2 regions of the Gilliamella sp. B14384G12 genome follow, and region 2 is predicted to be linked to the other one. Evidence: riboswitches for the same ligand, from Rfam matches in the RefSeq annotation. Region 2 holds a riboswitch; the other holds the start of a gene.
What was found. Region 2 has a riboswitch for preQ1 ahead of queF (preQ(1) synthase). Riboswitches for the same ligand answer to the same signal wherever they lie in the genome.

Region 1 (10,395 bases), on a different contig from region 2:
AATTGCCCAAACGTTTGCTGCTGATGTGAATTTATATGTAACTCGCCATGGTAGAACCATGTTCAATAACGTCCACCGTGCACAAGGTTGGTCAGATACTCCATTAACCAAACCAGGAATCGAAGTTGCTGAGCAATTAGGACGAGGCCTAAAAGATGTGAACTTTATTGCTGCTTATTCAAGCGATTTAGGTCGTGCTCGCCAAACTGCTCGCATTGTTTTAGAGTCAAAAGGTCAATCACTACCAATTAACGAAATGGAAGCGCTTCGCGAAACATGCTTTGGTGAATATGAAGGTGATCTTGATCCTAATATGTGGGGACCTGCAGGTAAATATTTAGGCTATTCAGGCCATGAAGAATTAATGGAAGATTTTGGAAAAGGTAAAATCAGATTAAACAAAATTATGGATGCCATTGCCGCAGTTGAAAAATCTGGTGAAGCAGAAGACTACAACAAAGTAAAAACTCGTATGCAAGCTGCATTAAAAGTAATTGCTGAATCAGCCAAAGCTAATGGTGGTGGTGATGTGCTAGTGGTATCACACGGCATGGCGATCACAGCCATGGTTGAAGAATGGCTTGATACACCAGTCAAAGGTGGATTAGGTAACGCAAGTGTTACTAAAATTCGATATACTGATGACGGTAAATTTATTGTCGAAAGTTTAGGTGATATGAGCTATGTCGAAAAAGGTAAAGCGCTTGGCAAATAATTGTAACAAGAACTAAATACCATAAAAAAAGACTCACCAAGGTGAGTCTTTTTATTTTTAATCACTATTGAGTAAAGTCACTGTTTAAAGTCTCTTTTATGAGTAATGTTGCACAAATACTGATGATTGAAGCAACGGCAACATAATACCCCACCCAAGATAAATCACCATTTGCTACCAAATAATTGGCTATAATAGGTGCAATAGACGCCCCTAAAATACCGCCAATACTGTAAGCGGCCGAAGACCCCGTATAACGTACATTGGTTGGAAAGATTTCGGGCAAAAAGGCGCCCATAGGGGCAAACACCATGCCCATTAAAAACAGCTCAAGAGATAAATAGATCAAGACCAATAATTCTGAACCACTTGCCATAAACTGCGTCATAACTGTGCCTGATAATGCGACGAATAACAAGCCAATAACAAGCACAGGTTTACGCCCATATTTATCACTTAAGCGTGCAGAAATTGGAGTCGCTATCGCCATAAAGACAATAGCAACACATAAAAAACCTAAAAAATGACCTTTAGCAATACCCAGATATTTAGTGCCATATTGCAATAAAAATGCAGTAGTTATATAAAATAAAGTATAACAACCTACCATTGAAAATGAACCTAACGCCAAAGCTTTCCAATGATGAACAAAGATGTTAAACGCAGGAACTTTAACTTGCTGTTTGCTGCGCAATGCGTTGGCAAAAATGGGACTTTCAACCAATTTTAAACGCACATATAAACCAATAATCACCAATACTGCACTTAATAAAAACGGAATTCGCCATCCCCATTGTAAAAATTGTTCATTGGAGAGTGATAAAGTGACCAACAAAAACACACCATTAGATAATAAAAAACCAATCGATGGTCCTAACTGAGGAAACATGCCAAACAATGCTCGCTTATTTTGTGGAGCATTTTCAGTTGCCAGCAATGCTGCCCCACCCCACTCACCACCCAGCCCTAATCCTTGTGCAAGTCTTAAAATACACAGCAAAAACGGCGCCCAAAAACCAATAGCATTATAGCTAGGTAATAATCCAATTCCGGCCGTTGCCACACCCATTAATATAAGAGAAAACACCAAGGTAGACTTACGCCCTATTTTGTCACCAAAGTGCCCAAATAAAATGGCGCCAATTGGACGGGCAACAAAGGCTATACCAAAAGTAGCAAAAGATTGTAACGCCTGAGCAGATGGCGAACTGTCAGGGAAAAATACCGGTCCAATAACTAAGGCAGCGGCTGTTGCATAAATATAAAAGTCATAAAACTCAATCGCTGTGCCGATAAAACTAGCTAAAGCAACACGAGACATCGAGTTAGCAGGTTTAGTGTTTGAATCCATAATCCATCCTTTCAACATTATTGTTATTTTAAAAGTCGTTAAAGACATTATAGTCAGAGTTAATACTTTTTACATATTCAATAAAAAAAGTAATAACCATAGGCATAATATAAGAAGTCGCTATAATAGAATTTGTGCACCTTTACCTAATAATTTACCTAATAAGGATAGCTATGTTTTATCTAGACACCTATTATTCACCAATGGGATTAATCACGCTTGCTAGTCAGCAAAATAAATTGGTTGGGGTTTGGATCGAAGGTCAAAAATATTTTGGGCAAATCGTAGATGCCCAAAAACAATATCAACCCAATCTACCCATCTTTAACAAGACTAAATTGTGGCTTGATGACTACTTTAATGGTAAAAAACCGACTATTGAAGCACTACCCTTAGCGCCACAGGGTACTCCTTTTCGACATTTAGTTTGGGATATTTTATGCCAAATTCCTTATGGTCAAGTGATTACCTATGGCGACATCGCAAAACAGATCATGCAAAAAACCAATACCGCAAGCATGTCTAGCCAAGCTGTTGGTGGAGCAGTAGGTCATAATCCAATATCAATCATCATTCCGTGCCATCGCGTAATTGGGGCTAAAGGTAATTTGACTGGGTATGCAGGCGGAATTGATAAAAAAATTGCCTTGCTTAAACTGGAAAATATAGATACTTCTCAATTTGTTATTCCAACAAGAGGAACGGCACTTTAACTAATTAAAAAGATTAGTCTGAACTATTTTATTAACATAAGATAATCAATCAGTTTGGCTGAAATTGCTGAAAACATGCATTATTGCTGATTAAATATTTAAAGATATAAATAAATTATTAGATATTTACAATTGTTTAGAATTCGACTTAAGTTGGTATTGTCAACAATTAACATCCATCAATAAATGATATAAAACATAGTAATCAGTAAAATAAAAAGAAATGAGTATAGCTTAGGCTATCACCATTAGCATTTAACCTTTGAATTTATCTGTACAAAATCACTTAAGACATTATACTGGGGCATAGTTAAAAAATAGAATAATCAATCAATAACCGAATAAAATGAGAAATTTACTGCTCAGCTTATTATTAATACTATCTTTCCCTGCATTAAGTTCTATTTATATTTATAAAGGTTACATTGCCGACAACCCAATTAGGTTATATTTAGAAACCTCCTTAAATCAAGATAATGAAAATCAGGTTAATAAAGGGGTTTGGGTTTATCAAAATAATCCTGAACTACAACTTAATATTTTATCTGCTGAATGTGAATATATTCGCTCATGTACTGAAGACGATCATCCTACCCATTTAGTTTTGTATGATAATCAAGATATCTATCTCGATAATATTTCGCATAAAATAAAAGTTAAAGATTCAAGTCACTATTTTAAATTTATTAACATGCACATTGAACAAGCTGACGACCAAAAATTTTTGCCTGACACATTAAATGGTTATTGGTTCGATGGAAAAAATCATCAACAATACTCCGTAGTATTACACAAACAATTGGTAATCAACGACCAACCCAATACAGAATTTAATCAGATTGAGTTATTGCAATTAGAATCTCTAGACAAGCTCTATTTTACGGCCGTTTTGTCAAAGCAGAAAAACGATAAAATTAAGTTAGTTGGTATTAATGTTTACAGTAAAAAAAATCATAAACTACTGCAACAAATACAAAATTTAAATTACAGTTACAACAAATTTAACAGTATTATCATGCAAGATATTAACTTTGATGGTGCACCTGATTTAGCCATTAAAAAGTATCATTCTAATACCAGATTGGGGGATAACTATGACTATTATCTCAATGACAACGGTAAGTTCAAAGCGACAAACTTGTGGGGAAGTGACCTCTACTTCAATAACAAAGACAAATCAGCAACTGGCACAAAAAAATGTTATGATTATGACGAAAATGAGCAAAAAATTATGATCCAAATTGATAGTGTTTATCACTATAGGAATAAACACTATATTCATAAAAAAAATCAATGCCAGACACATCATTTTAATACTAACGTAAGCCGTCAATGTACCGAAAATGAATACAATGCCTGCTTATTAAAACGAAATAATATCGATTTTGAAAATCCACACTATATAGGCGAAGACAATATATATCACAAGAATATGGCTTGGGATAAAGGTAAATTAGTCGATGGAGTTATAGATGATGATTGATTACGATGCAATTCCTAAACAACGACAATCTTATATTCAACAGTTGTTAAACGAAAATGGAAGAGTCGTAAGCGCAGATTTGATTAAATTATTGGGTGTTTCAGAGCATACCATTCGTCGAGATTAACAAAAACGGGCGCAAGATGGAATCTGCAAAAGAGTATACGGTGGTGCAGTCAGTCATTTAAAACAATCAGCAAGCTTTGAAACAAGAATGACACAAAGTGTTGCCGAAAAGTCATCCGTCGCCAAGCATTGTGCTGAGTTAATCAAAGCGAACACGTGTATTTTTATTGATGCAGGCTCCACTTATTTAGCCATGGCAGAATATATCCCTAGTGACCTAGAATTAACCATTGTCACCAATTTACCGCAAATAGCATCATTACTCAGTAGTCGCACTAATGGCGAATTGATATTACTTGGCGGTAAAATAAACCCGCAAACTGGCAGTACTATGGGTTCTGAGACTGTAAATCAAATACATAATATGGTTTTTGATCAAACCTATATAGAATACTACAACACCAAACGGATTAAAGCCAAATTAAAAGGCCTGACTCCGGTTGAATATCGAAATCAGGCCTTACAAGCCGCTTAATGAAAGTGTCCAACTTTATGGGGTCACTTCATATTAAGGTCGTTTTTTCAAGTGATAAGAATATTACTGTTTAGCTACAATTTCATCACCTTGTAAATCAAGATGAATGGTTTTACCTGGAACTAACTTACCAGATAATATTTGTTGCGCTAATGGATTTTCAATCTCTTGTTGTATTGCACGTTTTAACGGTCTTGCACCATAAATTGGATCGAAGCCAACTTTAGCAAGTTGTTCTAACGCAGCATCCGAAATATCCAATTGGTAACCACGTTCATCTAAGCGTTTTTCAACGTGCGCTAATTGAATTTTCGCAATCGCTTTGATATTTTCTTGACCAAGAGGATGGAATACCACCGTTTCATCAATACGGTTAATGAATTCTGGTCTAAAGTGTTTAGTTACAACTGTCATTACTAATGCTTTCATTTCATCATAGCTTAACTCAACTTGACCTTGAATCAAATCAGAACCTAAGTTAGATGTCATGATGATAACGGTATTACGAAAATCAACCGTACGCCCTTGTCCATCGGTTAAGCGTCCATCATCTAATACTTGTAATAAAATATTAAAGACATCCGGATGTGCTTTTTCGACCTCATCCAACAAAATGACTGAATAAGGACGACGTCTTACGGCTTCAGTCAAATAACCGCCCTCTTCATATCCTACATATCCTGGAGGCGCACCAATTAAACGTGCTACAGAGTGTTTTTCCATAAACTCGGACATATCGATTCTGACCATTGCATCTTCGCTATCAAACATAAAGTTAGCCAAAGCTTTACAAAGTTCAGTTTTACCAACACCCGTTGGCCCCAAGAACAAGAAAGAGCCAATTGGTTTATTTGGATCAGACAATCCTGCTCGACTACGACGAATCGCATTGGCTACCGCAACAACGGCTTCCTCTTGACCAATCACACGTTTATGTAACGCATCTTCCATATGTAATAATTTATCTTTTTCACTTTCCAGCATTCTTGAAACAGGAATACCCGTTGCTTTAGATAATACTTCGGCAATCTCGTTATCGGTGACTTTATTACGCAATAACTTCATCGTCTTGCCTTCAAGCTGTGTTGCTGATGCGAGTCTTTTCTCAAGTTCTGGTATTTTGCCATATTGAAGCTCTGACATTTTATTAAGATCACCAGCACGGCGAGCTTGTTCTATTTCAGTTCGTGCTTTTTCCAACTCAGCTTTGATTGTCTGAGTACCAGAAACAGCAGCCTTCTCTGACTTCCACTCTTCTTCAAGTGACGCATACTCTTTTTCTTTCTCAGCAAGTTCATCGTTTAGCATCTCTAGTCGTTTTTTACTCGCATCATCAGACTCTTTTTTAAGCGCTTGTTGCTCAAGTTTAAGCTGAATAATACGGCGTTCAAGTCGATCTAATGATTCAGGTTTTGAATCCATTTGCATACGAATACTCGATGCAGCTTCATCAATTAAGTCAATGGCTTTATCAGGAAGCATACGATCGGAAATATAACGATGCGATAACGTTGCTGCCGCCACAATTGCCGGATCGGTAATTTGTACATGGTGATGTAATTCATAACGTTCTTTTAAACCACGCAAGATAGCAATGGTGTCTTCAACAGTTGGTTCAGCCACATACACTTTTTGGAATCGACGCTCTAAAGCGGGATCTTTTTCAATATATTGACGGTATTCATCTAACGTTGTTGCGCCAACACAATGTAATTCACCGCGAGCCAATGCAGGTTTTAACATATTACCTGCATCCATTGCGCCATCACTTTTACCTGCACCGACCATGGTATGGATTTCATCAATAAATAAAATAATGCGCCCTTCTTCTTTGGCTAAATCTTTTAAAACGGCTTTTAAGCGTTCTTCAAATTCACCTCGATATTTAGCGCCAGCAATTAAAGCACCCATATCTAAAGACAATACGCGTTTATTACGTAATCCTTCTGGTACTTCACGGTTTACAATGCGTTGTGCAAGTCCTTCAACAATTGCTGTTTTACCCACACCAGGCTCACCAATTAACACTGGATTATTTTTAGTACGACGTTGTAATACTTGAATTGTACGGCGAATTTCTTCATCACGCCCAATTACTGGATCGAGCTTGCCTTGTTCAGCACGCTCGGTTAAATCAATGGTATATTTTTTCAACGCACCACGTTGATCTTCGGCATTGGCATCGTTCACGTTATCACTTCCTCTTACTTGACTTACGGCCTGATTTAATCTGTCTTTTGTGATCCCTGATTTTTTAAGAATATCACTAAGACTACCCTTTTCGTCTAAAGCCGCTAAGATAAAGAGTTCAGACGAGATATAACTATCGCCATTTTTTTGTGCTAATTTGTCACAAAGATTTAAAACACGGACAAATTCTTGTGATGGAATAACTTCACCACCCACGCCTTGTACTTGTGGCAATCGATCAATAGCTTGATTTAATTCTTGCTGTAACATTGCTACATTAGCACCAGCCGCTGCCAGTAAAGGCTTGACACTGCTACCTTCTTGATTAAGCATAGCGGATAAAACATGGACTGGTTCTATGTATTGATTATCTTTACCTAATGCTAATGATTGTGCATCAGCTAAAGCTTGTTGGAATTTATTAGTGAGTTTATCTAACCTCATATTAACTATCTCCTGAGCAATAGATTTGGCTTAAATGCTTTAAGCAGATAAACCATTTGCATGGTTACTAAATGAGTGTGGAAAGATAAATTTCAAGAGTTTTTTATGAAAATTTTTTACAAAAAATCGACAATAAAATTAATTTATATTCTGTTGTTGAAATAAGCAAAATATAAACGTTCAATTTTACACCGTTAGTGTAATAAATATTGCTCGGAATAACAATTGTAAGATGACAATTAAGCATTAATCCATTATATTAGCCGCTCTATTTTGTTAGGTGGTCTAACCGTGGTTCGTAATCCATCCCACGAAAAAAAACTAGGAATTATACATGTTCAAAATTGCTAAAGAATTTCAATTCGATGCTTGTCATATGTTAGACGGGCACAACAAAAAATGTCACAACCTGCACGGTCATACTTATCGCTTATTAGTCGAAATTGAAGGGGATCTAATAGATAACGGTTCTAGCGCTGATATGATAATGGATTATGCTGATTTAAAAGCAATAGTGAAACAGCATATTGTTGATCCTCTCGATCATGCTTATCTATATAATCAAAATAATCCAAATGAGTGCCGTATTGCTTCATTATTAAAAGAGATGAATCGCAAAATCTTCGCCTTTCCTTGTCGTACAACTGCCGAAGGTATGAGTAAATTTATTTTTGATTGTCTGTCACAATATTTACCCATCTCAATGATCAAACTCTGGGAAACCCCAACGTCATACTGTGAGTATCATCGGAGTGAAAAATGACAGAATTTCGCATTGTTGAAATCTTCGAATCATTACAGGGCGAAGGTTACAATACAGGCATGCCTGCTATTTTTATTCGTTTTGCTGGTTGTAATTTAAATTGCGTTTGGTGCGATACTAACTTTCGCCAATACACCCGTTTTACATTAGAGCAGTTATTGACGAAAGTTAAACAATATACGAGCAAAAACATCATTATTACCGGTGGTGAACCAACTATGGTTAAAGCGCTACCAAAATTACTTTTACCACTAAAACAGGCTGGTTACTATATTGCTATTGAAAGTAATGGATTAGGTAAAGTCGATCCTCTAATTGACTATATTGCCCTTAGCCCAAAATTTTGCTATCAAGCACGGTATCAAAAAATCATACAACCAACTGCAAGTGAAGTGCGAATTGTTGCCGAAAACCATGCGGACTTTCTTCCTTTTTGCCAATATATTGAACAAAATATTCAAGCAAAACGTTATTATCTTTCCCCTTGCGAAAAAAAGGGTGAATTTAATATGTTTGAAACAATTGAATTACTTGGCAAGATTAACCAAAACCGCAACGACAACAAGTGGCTACTCAGTATTCAAACGCACAAGTTTGCAAATATAGAGTAATCTTTTTTAATTAACTGCCAAATATAAAAAAATCAATTCAATCTATAAATTATGCTCTAAATTTTAATAATTTAGCTTTATTATTATCCAATATTCTTTGGGTGATGTTTATGTTTAATCGTTTTTTAGTAGGATTATTTTTTTATTCACATTGGGTCATTGCGCGTATGCCAATACGGCAGTTGAGTTTTACTATGTAAATTGGGAAATGGTTTGTGATAATACCTTGACTTGTCGTGTGGCAGGTTTTGGTAGAGAGTTAGATGATGGTGATAGTCATATATCAATTCTACTCGAGCGCAAAGCTGGTGCAAATCAACCTATTACTGGTGGTTATTTTAAATACGAATCTTATAAATATGAAGACGATGACAAAAAAGAGCAAATACTAAAGAATCACCCAATCAGCCTAGTTATTAATAATAAAGACTTGGGTACACTAATAAAGAAACCCAATTCAATTTATCAATTAAAACCTCATCAATTAAGCGCACTCCTTAGAGTATTAAAAAAAACTGATAATGAAATTTTTTTCAAGCAAGGCGACAGATATTGGGAGTTATTTGATATAGGCTATAATGCGGTAATGTTAAAAATGGATGAAGTACAAGGCCGTATCGGTACAATTAGAGCAATAATAAAATCAGGTAAGAAAAGCGAAAATCATGTTTATAAGCCAATACCTGCTCCTGTCATAAAAAAAGGTACTGTAATTAAGTCTGATGAAAGCAAAAAACTAACATTAGACGAAGTAATAGCAATTTTTCCTGAATTTAAAACACGCTATAGTGACGAAAAAGAAGCTGACTGTTTTTCTTATGATTTAGATGATGAAGAAGATAACTTTAAACCGCATTTTTATCTATACAAATTAGATAAGAATAACGATTTATTAAAAGCTTCGTGTTTAAGAGGTGCTTATAATTTTAGTGATGCTTATTGGGTTATTCCTAAGAAAAAAATAAACAATAACAAAATTGAGTTTGTAGTAACCAATGTATTTCCTGAATATAATAATGGTGTTATAAAAAGCGACCGTAAAATGCGAGGATTGGGTGACTGTTGGATATATGAAGAACTCACATGGAACGGGCGTAAATTCGTACCTTCTGCAAAAAACACCACTGGCTCATGTAATGCGTTTCTTGGTGGAACATGGAGACTACCGATTTTAGTTACACGAGTTGTAACTAAATAGACATAAATTAATTAATATTAGGTTTAATTTGCAAAAAATATTCATACCCTATCCCATTTTAATTTTATGTCTACACCTAATATTTGATTTGGATTTGACCTTATAAACAAGATGATTATAAACATGGTGAGTTATTTATCATACTGCATTCATTACTAATTGAGACTGAGACTGCACCATAAAATATGAACACCTTACAAGTCTTTTATCAACCTATCGATTCTTAAAATTAAATTCAGATATTTATAAAAAGTAAAACGGTATACACTCCTGAATATTTTTTACAAAACTAATTATAACTTATTAATATAATTAATTTATTAAAT
Region 2 (10,395 bases):
CCTTATATAATTGGTATCGCTGGCAGTGTTGCAGTTGGTAAAAGTACTACAGCACGTGTATTACAGGCATTGTTAACTCGCTGGCCTGAACATAGAAAAGTAGCTTTAGTTACAACGGACGGTTTTTTATATCCGAATAAATGCCTTGAAGAGCGAGGCATTATGAATAAAAAAGGTTTTCCACAATCTTACAATCTTAAAAAGCTAATTAACTTTGTTGCCGATATTAAATCAGGACAAGCAGAAGTTAAAGCGCCAGTTTATTCACATTTAGTTTATGATATTGTAGAAAATGAAGAGATCGTGATTGACAGTCCGGACATTTTAATTTTGGAAGGATTAAACGTATTACAAGGTGCGGTCAATTATACTCAAGCACATAATCGAGTCTTTGTTTCGGATTATGTCGATTTTTCAATATACGTTGATGCTGATTTATCTTTATTACATCAGTGGTATGTGAACCGTTTTTTAAAATTTAGAGCCGGGGCTTTTAGTGATCCTAATTCATACTTCAATCACTATTCTAAATTGCCAGAACAAGAGGCTATCAGTATTGCCAATCGCTTATGGCGCGATATAAACGAATTAAATTTAGTTGAAAACATTTTGCCAACTCGAGAAAGAGCCAGTTTAATTTTGACAAAAGGGGAAGATCATAAAGTAGATTATGTTCAATTAAGAAAATAAACTTAGGGGGTTCAATATGAAATCAGCAATAGGGTTATTAAGTAAATTAAGCATTATCACTTTAGTTACAGCGTTTTCAGTAAATAGTTATGCATCAAGTAATGATACACGTGAAGAATTAACTTGCAATGCTAAAAAGCAAGCAATCGAAACAAAAATAGAACAAGCTAAAAAAGCCAATAATACTTTTGAAGTAACAGGGCTTGAAAAAGCACTTCAACAAGTTAATACCAATTGTTCCGATGAAACATTGGAGCAAAAATATAAAAGATTGGTGGATGAAAAAAGCAAAAATGTTTCTGACAAAACCAAAGAATTAGCCGAAAAAACGAAAGAGTATGAAAAAGATGGTGTTGATGCAAATCAAGATAAAATTGATGCATTAAAATCTAAATTACAAGATGCAGAAAAAGAACTTTCTGAAGCAAAAAATAACCTAGCGGATTATTATGAAAAAGCTAAAACTAAATAATTTGAATTTTTTAATTTTGTCCTAATTAAAAAGATAGATTCACACGCTAAATAATATTGAAATTTATTTAATCAATATTGACCTCAAGTAGTTATTTAGCTATTTGAGGTCATCTTTTTTATGCAATTTAACTAAAATTCTGGCAAATATATTTTCATTTCAGTTAGATTATTTTTGTAAAAATGATTTATAATCCTTAAATATTAATTAATATATTAAGTATAATCATTTAGAAAGAAATATAATGGAACATGTTTCTAAAATTCGTCAATGTATAAAAGTTGCTACTCAAGGTTTTATTGGACGTGAACAACTAGCGGAACTGATCATACTCGCAGCTATTGCCCAAGAACATTTATTAGTCATCGGACCGCCAGGTACAGCAAAAAGTGCTGTAGTGAGGAGAATGGCTAAAATCATGAATGGTAACTATTTTGAATATCTATTAGGCCGTTTTACAGAACCGTCCGAACTGTTTGGAACCGTAAATCTAAAAAAACTTCGTGAAGGGACGGTTGAAACCGATACTCAAGGAATGTTACCTGAAGCAGAAATTGCTTTTTTAGATGAAGTATTTTTAGGATCAACTGCCATTTTAAATACTTTACTTGGCATATTAAATGAACGTAAATTTAGACGTGGACATACTCAAATAAGTTGCCCATTAAAAATCTGCATAGGGGCATCAAATTCACTTCCTCAAGATGAAGATCTGGTTGCTTTTGCTGATCGTTTTTTAATTCACCTTTTTATTGATCCCGTAACGGATAATTTTATTGAAGATATGTTAGTGGGTGGATGGCAAGCTGAATTTACTGATGTTGATTCATTGAGTTCATTAACTGAACTTTCAGCAATAAGTGACAATCTTAAAAATGTTAATTTAGATAACATTATTTCTTTTTACGCAGATGCTATTCGGTTACTTAGACAAAATGGAATCATTTTATCCGACAGGCGAGTAGTAAAAACATTAAAACTTATTGCTGCTGCTGCGTTAATAAATGGTCGATTTGAAGCTCAAAAACAAGATATCTGGCCTTTATATTACGTATTACCTACTTTAGATATGCAACAACGCGGACAAGAAATCTTAAATGATTTTTTTACACTCTCAAATAATTCTCAATTGTTTTATGCAACTGAATTTGCCACACAACAACCGAATGCACGTCTGCAACGCCTAATTGAACAGGCTAATAACTGCCTAAATGGTGGTGTTCGAATTGAACATGTGTTACGTGAAATCGATGCTAATTACACCATCGATACTCTACCTGAGCCATTAAAGCAGTTAAGAACACAATTAATTAAATTGATTGTCTAATATGAACAACAAGATTGTTATTAACTGGCATTGGCAACCCAATGATGATGAAGCAATAACCCCTATCGCGGTTGTTGCTTGGCATGAAACGGTTAAACACTTACTTACTCATCTTTCAAAAAATTTAGATAAATTCGATTTAACTAAATTTCAATTTATCAAAGGTAACCATTTTATTATTATCATCGGTCCGTCCTCTCAATTACCTTGGGTTGATGGTGTGCAATATGCTATGGTTGACAACCAGACACCTTTACTTTGGCTACCATGTCATGCCAAACCCTCCGTTCCTTCTTTACTTCTAGCCGATGCTATAGCGAATAAATTTGAGCATAAGCATGTCCTGTTATGGGATCGTCCGCAGGCTATCATTCCATTAAGTTTTAGCTGGCCTTTAACTAAAGAGTTTATTCAATATGCCTTATAAACCACTACCCAAACCATTTCAAGCTTGGCAACATTGGTTATCAAGGTTTGATGAGAACTTACAACCGATTATTGCTGATTTACTTTTGCAATTTAATCTTTTTATAGGTTCAATCAGCGAAAGTCGATGCAGTAAACAACTATCATCAGATTCAAGCGATTTGCAAAAGCGAGGAAAATATGAACATTTGTTAACAACTGAATGGTTAATTGCTCAAGAAGAACCTGATGAATTTATTCGCCGAGCAGCCAATAATGAGCATCTTTTTTTAACGCCAGCATATGAAAAACCAAAAGCGAATGGAGTGATTATCGCTTTGTTTGATTGTGGATTACTACAATTGGGTATGCCTCGTGTGGCACATCTAATTTTGATGATATTATTTGATATCCGTGCTCATAACCTTAATAGCCAATTTTATTGGGGCATCTTACAATCTAACTCAGAATTGATTTTATTTTCAGGTATTGAAGACCTAAAGTTATTATTAAAAAATCGTACTATGAATTGCCTCGATACTAAACATCTTGATTATTGGAAAGATTATTTAAAACAGTCTGAATTACTTTATGATGAGTGCTGGATAATTGGGAATAATTTTTCAAAAGTTGATTTTGCTACGCATAAAATATCGATAAATAGATTAATAGGTAAATTTACAAACTTATCCGTTGATATGACTAATAACAAAATATCAAAACATTTTGAGTTAAAATTACCCAATGAAGTCATTTGTGCAAAGATGTTATCTGGACTATTTGAGTCTGGTAGTAATTACGCTGTTATTAATGAACAATCGTATCTTCCTTTAAATGCTAACTTACATCTTGATATTTCACCTAATAGTAACCACGTTTTAGTATTTAATAGTGAAAATAACAAAATTTGTTTTATTACTATTAATGATGTCTTGTCTCAAAGACAGGTATTTCGTGTCAAAAATTATTCTTTAAAATCTCATGTACTGGGTTTAGATATTCAAGGAAAACATATCGTAGCCTTGTATCAAGAAAATCAAAAATATTATTTATGGGGATCAAATATCCCAAAAAGAGAGTTATCGGAAGAGATCAACATTAATGCTATCAATCAATTATCTTATTTCCTATATCTATATGGCGATCATGATCCAAAACTGTTATACATAGACGATCATCAATCACTTTATTCTGTGTATTGGATAAATTATTATGGTGATATCCTTAATTCTCAACGAGAAATAGCCAAAAATGTAATGGCATTGTTCAAACTGAGTGAAAAACAGGCCTGTTATATTTACCAAGATGATCAAGAACAGTTTTGCATTACAGGTTATGCATTAAATCATTTATCCTATTATTTAAGCATTAAAAAAATTAATGAAAATTTGCAATATTTTATTTCATCCGAAAATTTATGGTTGACTGGATTCGGTCATTTAGCTGTTGGTTTTGAGCATCAATGGCAAGTATTTGTTGATGAAAACAGCTATGTTGAAGTAACAACCCCCTTAGAATGGCAGGTTTTTGGTTTTTTCTATGATAATCATGAAGATAAAATTAATTTTTTAATAATTGATAAAGATAAAAAACAAGTAGCATTGTTTGATTATCTCAATCATAAAATTGATGTTTGTTTCAAATCATCATATAAAATTGTTCTCTATCATTATAACTCATTGGCTCAATCGTTTTCAGTTATTATGGATAACGGGGAATTGATTTTATATTCTTTGAAAACACAATCAATAAGATTGAAATTGCATAAAGCTGATTAATGATATGAAAGGAAAAGCTTTTTTTATCCCAGAACCAACCTTAAAAGGCGTTCAAAATGTAGCGGGAATATGGTTTCCAACGCAGTGGTTTGATCGCGAGCAGCGTCAACGTCTTTTAATAAAATCATGGTTTTTAGGATGCTCAATTTATCAATTTGAACATGGTGATTTACTTAAGTTTCCATCGGCAAAAACTGTGAATTGTGATACTTTACTTGGTTGGCCATTAATTTTAGATAACGGGATCCTCAGTTCTATGCAACTCCCCAAAAAACTGAGTTCCAAAATAATTAACTATGATTTGGTCATTGTTATGGGTAATGATATTCAATGTTATCGTTGTGAAGATGCCATCAATATCGATCCCGCTAATTGGGTTGATCTTAGTGAATATCAATTGTATGAAACCAATCGTTATTTAATAAATATTGTCCAAAATGAACTACCAGAATTCAGTTTAGAGAGTCGATCCTTTGAACAAATATTTGATGGCAAGATACCTGTGCCAAGTCCTCGAAAATTACAATTTATTGATAGTAATAAGATAGTTAATCAAGATAAAGAAATTGATGAACAAAATAATCATTTGTCTCAAGAAAAACTCATTAAAAAAAGTCATATTATTTTAGCAGTAGTTATTCCTTCAATATTGCTGATAGCATTGTATGTTATTTATTCTCTAAAAATATCTTCATTTAATACTTCACTTGGTAAAAATCTCTATAAAATATTTATTTTTATAATAGTAAGCTTTTTTCATGTGAGTATTTTTGTTATTTTTATTAAAACCATAAAAATGCTAAATCGAATCTTTTCAGAAGAAAAAAAAGAAGATTTACTTGATGGCATGTTAAAAAAATCATTTTCTTACAGTATTAATGCCAATGAGTTACCACAAGTTAATCACTCATCTTTGTCATCTCCCTCTCATTATAAAAAAAAATCACTGCTTAACAGCCATTCTTTTTTATCATTATTTTCAAAATTAAGTCATTTGTTTTCTTTTCGACAGAGTAACTACATTGAAACAATGATTAAAAAGTTTGAGAAAGGTGATTTGTTAAATGCCTTGCGTTACGCTCTTCCGATCAATAATGAGAAAAATTCAATCGAAAAAAACTATGGTACACCCAAACCACGAAATAAACTGTCGATAAGTGATTGCGTTTATGGTGATTCATCCTCAATTTATCTTGATTCTGAAAAACTTAAATACTTGAAAAAACTATATCGACAAAGCTTTGATACGTTAGCCAAACAAAACAAAATAGAAGAAGCGGTTTTTGTTTTAGTAGAACTGCTCAATCATTTAGAAGAAGGAATAGAATTTTTAGAACAACACAACCGATATAAACAAGCCATGGAGTTAGCAATTGCAAGGAATGCTAAAACTCAATTATGTATAAAACTTTGTTGTTTGGCAAATGAATGGGATATAGCGGTTATGTTGGCCAGACGCGATAATGCCTTTGAAGCTGTAATTTTGATGCTTGAAAAACAACACTTTGAGATAGCCAATAAATTAAAACTTTATTGGGCTAAGACTTTAGCAGAAAAAGCAGATTGGTTAGCTGCAATTGATGTAATTTGGTCACTCTCGGAATATCGTTATCTTGCTGAACAGTGGTTTAATAACCTGGATATATACGATGCTAAAGCGATCGTAAAGCGTCTTATTTTAATACCTAATTCGATAATAAAACTTGAAAGAACTTTGATTGAGATAAAAACTGAACAAGCTCATTATCGAGTAAGATTAGAGCTGGCTAATGAAATTTTAAAAAATCAGCAAAATATTCAAAAATTGCAAGATTTATTACGAATGATGATCAACGAGATAATTGTTGATGCCATTACTTATCCTAATGAGTTAACTAAAGCTAAAATTGCAAAATTAATTACTCTTACTGAAGATAGAACATTACAGATAGATCTGCCTATCTCTTCATTAAAACTGGTTAGGCATAAATCTTTATTAATGCAATATCATTTGGATCATTATCAGAGTCCGCACAAAGGCCATCGAGCAATTTATGACATGATCCCGCTAATCAATAATCAATATTTGCTTGCATTAGGTGAAGCAGGGATTATAAGAGTGGATAATAAAGGCAAGCAACTTGATCATTTTATGATTGTTGCTGATAAGTTTGTCGTATCTTCGAATCGATTGCAAATTTTAGCTTTGGCTAAACAAGATAATTACTACCGCATTCATAAACTTGATTTAAGTACCAAGAAAACAATCGATCTAGGCGTTGTTAACTTCCAATTATGCTCCTTTGAGTTTGATGGTATAAATTGGGCTATCATTAGAAATAATTGCCTTGAACTTATTGATATTAGTCATAAATTATCTGTGGTACGGCGAATCGATCTTTATCCTAATGTGATAAATAAGTTGGTGATTAAAAATCATGAAATAATGGTTTTAACCCACAACGCTGAGAAAAAAGATGAAATTTTGTATTATTGTTTACCTGACTATAGTTTAACAAAACGATTGGTAATTGATGGGTATTATGACAGGTTAATAATGGGTCATAATCACAAGATCTTAAAAGTTGAATATATTGAATCGACTAAACGCGTACAATTTAAATCTCACTATAACAATGATTTCGAGTTTCAATTACAAATCGAGAAAAAACAATTTGATAATTTAATTATATTATCTACAGGCGAACTTATAGCTTTAGTCATTCAACGAATAGATGAAACAGGTTATGAAATTAATCTTTATCATCCCTATACTAATCGCAAACATATAACGATTGATTGGCAATCATCAACAATTGTGTCGTGTTCTTCTATCGGTAATGAATATTATTTTTTTGATAAACAAGGTAGAGTGATGCACATAAACATTAGTGAAAATAAAGTAACTTCTTTTTCTTTATAAAATTTGATTAGACAGTTAATTTTTTAAAGAAATATTGGCTAGTTTTTACAGTTAACTATTACATTCGTTCACAAGTCATATGTTTAATCACAAGGGTTAAGAACGATATTCTAGACTTTTTTTGTAAAAAAGAGTAATGTGTACGGTTTGTCTCGTGGTTCGTGAACCTCCCACGCTAAAAAACTAAGGAAAATTATGAGTAACGTTACATTATTAGGCGATCAGTCTGTTCGCTATCCAACAACCTATAGTCCAGAAATTCTGGAAACTTTTGATAATAAACATCCCGGTAATGATTATTTTGTTAAATTTAATTGTCCGGAATTTACCAGTCTTTGTCCTATTACTGGGCAACCTGATTTTGCCACAATTTATATTTCTTATGTGCCTAACATCAAAATGGTTGAAAGCAAATCTCTTAAGCTATACCTGTTTAGCTTTCGTAATCATGGTGATTACCATGAAGATTGCATCAATATCATTATGAAAGATCTGATCAAATTAATGGATCCTAAATACATTGAAGTGTGGGGTAAATTCACACCACGTGGAGGTATTTCAATTGATCCTTATGCCAATTATGGTAAAGCTGATACTCGGTGGGAGCAAATTGCGCTCAATCGTTTAGCGAATCATGATCTTTATCCTGAAAAAGTCGATAATCGCTAATTTGTTCAATCTGACAGGAATTTTTTAATGAAAAATCGTAAAGCACTCGTGATATTTTCTGGCGGGCAAGATTCGACTACGTGTTTATTACAAGCCATTGCCGATTATGGACTTGAAAATGTTGAAACTATCAGCTTCCAATATGGTCAACGTCATAGTATTGAATTAGATAAAGCTAAATGGATTGCTGAAGATTTAGGTGTCAAGCAAACCGTAATTGATACATCGGTTATTAAACAGACGACCAATAACGCTTTGATTGACGATTCACAAGAAATTAAAGCTGCACAAGATGGCGATTATCCAAATACGTTTGTCGATGGTCGTAATATGCTGTTTTTATTGTTAGCTGGTTGTTATGCCAAACAGCAAGATATTCAAGATATTATTATCGGCGTATGTGAAACAGATTTTAGTGGTTATCCAGATTGTCGTGATATTTTTATTAAATCCATGAATGTATCTATGAATTTAGCGATGGATTATGCGTTTAATATTAAAACCCCGTTGATGTATCTTACTAAAGCTCAAACATGGGAAATGGCTGATAAATTGGGTTATCTTGATTATGTTCGTCAAAATACTCATACCTGTTATTACGGTGTAGAAGGGGGATGCGGTAAATGTCCAAGTTGTATGCTGCGTGATAAAGGTCTACAAGAATATCTGGCCAAAACTTAAAAAATATTTATCTGGGTTCTCTCACCCCATTAAAAAAGGAAACAAATATGTATTTGAACGTTCATTCACAATTGATTGAAAAACAATTTACTCGACAGCAAAAGCATAAAGCACTAGGTTGGTTAGCTTTTTTTCATATTATTGTTATTGCTTCCAGTAACTATTTGGTGCAAATTCCATTTGATATTTTTGGATTTCATACTACTTGGGGAGCCTTTACATTTCCATTTATTTTTTTAACTACTGATTTAACTATCCGTATTTTTGGTGCCAGTTTGGCAAGAAAAATTATCTTTGTGGTTATGATTCCCGCTTTACTGTTTTCATATCTGATTTCGGTTCTATTTTTCGAAACCCACTGGGTAGGTTGGTCAGCATTGACCCAATTTAATAACTTTGTTTTTCGCATAGCATTAGCCAGTTTTGCAGCTTATTTAGTTGGGCAATTAATGGATATTACTGTTTTTAACTATTTAAGAAAAAATCAATTTTGGTGGGTAGCACCTTCAGCTTCAGCAATCTTTGGTAATGGTATTGATACTATTGTATTTTTTGCTATTGCCTTTTACAAAAGTAGTGATGAATTTATGGCTAATCATTGGGGTGAAATTTCGTTAATGGATTATAGTTTTAAAATTTTAATTTGTGGTTTATTCTTTTTACCATTATATGGAATTATTTTGAATTTTATCTTAAAAAAATTAACTGCAAAAAAGTAATAAATCAGCCAGCTTTTGCTTAATAATTCTGAAATCATCTAACATTTAGAACTTATTGATAACACAATATGTTCTAAATGTCAGTAATACTACTTTCCAATAAACCCAGATCAACGATTCTTTCAAAAATTTGATTGCTTACTTAAAAATTCAATTTGTTTGTAAAGATATTTTGCTAAACGTTTGGTGACAGTGCATAATATTGACCAAAAATAGTCACAACATTTAGTGAAATAAAAGGAATTGGGTGAAATCATGAGATTAACTAAACACTTAGCTATGTTGGGTTTGTTTTTAACGCTATGTGCACAAGCAAAAAACAACGAGCTAACGACAAATATAACCGCTAATCAAAAAAATAGCACAACTCAAAACTCGAGTGTTAATTCGCAATTGCATAATGTATTTAATCCAACACCAGAATTAATCGAAAAATATAAAGATAAAAAACTTGAAATTCTTGATTGTTCGGAGATGATTATTGATGGATCAAGTACTTTAGTCGTGACTTTTTCTGTTCCACTTCTTCCTAAATTAAATTTTTCAAATTTACTGAGATTAGTTGACAAGGAAACGGGTGTTGTCGATGGTGACTGGGAGTTGTCTGATAATGGTTTGGAATTAAGACATCGTTATCTTGCACCAAATCGTAAATTAGATTTAACCATTGATAAAATGTTAACGGCGATTAATAACAAGAGTTTACAATCAGTTTATGAAAAAGAATTAACCACTCGGGATCGTCAGCCATT

Region 1: another riboswitch for preQ1. It lies ahead of queD (6-carboxytetrahydropterin synthase QueD); the one in region 2 lies ahead of queF (preQ(1) synthase).

What each region holds. Positions count from the first base shown of each region.
Region 1 covers NZ_JACFPU010000013.1:1,415-11,809, reverse strand. Annotated here, with positions in the region: gene H3S73_RS11690 (histidine phosphatase family protein) at 1-715, shown strand, start outside; gene H3S73_RS11685 (MFS transporter) at 780-2,066, opposite strand; gene H3S73_RS11680 (methylated-DNA--[protein]-cysteine S-methyltransferase) at 2,240-2,779, shown strand; gene H3S73_RS11675 (hypothetical protein) at 3,126-4,262, shown strand; gene H3S73_RS11670 (DeoR family transcriptional regulator) at 4,252-4,389, shown strand; gene H3S73_RS13875 (IS3 family transposase) at 4,477-4,863, shown strand; gene clpB (ATP-dependent chaperone ClpB) at 4,927-7,497, opposite strand; PreQ1 riboswitch class I at 7,783-7,828, shown strand; gene queD (6-carboxytetrahydropterin synthase QueD) at 7,832-8,260, shown strand; gene H3S73_RS11650 (7-carboxy-7-deazaguanine synthase QueE) at 8,257-8,871, shown strand; gene H3S73_RS11645 (DUF1176 domain-containing protein) at 9,023-10,069, shown strand.
Region 2 covers NZ_JACFPU010000004.1:39,030-49,424, reverse strand. Annotated here, with positions in the region: gene coaA (type I pantothenate kinase) at 1-690, shown strand, start outside; gene H3S73_RS06065 (DUF1090 family protein) at 707-1,162, shown strand; gene H3S73_RS06060 (AAA family ATPase) at 1,407-2,489, shown strand; gene H3S73_RS06055 (hypothetical protein) at 2,491-2,916, shown strand; gene H3S73_RS06050 (hypothetical protein) at 2,906-4,672, shown strand; gene H3S73_RS06045 (bpX6 domain-containing protein) at 4,677-7,574, shown strand; PreQ1 riboswitch class I at 7,723-7,767, shown strand; gene queF (preQ(1) synthase) at 7,770-8,243, shown strand; gene queC (7-cyano-7-deazaguanine synthase QueC) at 8,271-8,924, shown strand; gene H3S73_RS06030 (7-cyano-7-deazaguanine/7-aminomethyl-7-deazaguanine transporter) at 8,972-9,643, shown strand; gene H3S73_RS06025 (alpha-2-macroglobulin) at 9,899-10,395, shown strand, end outside.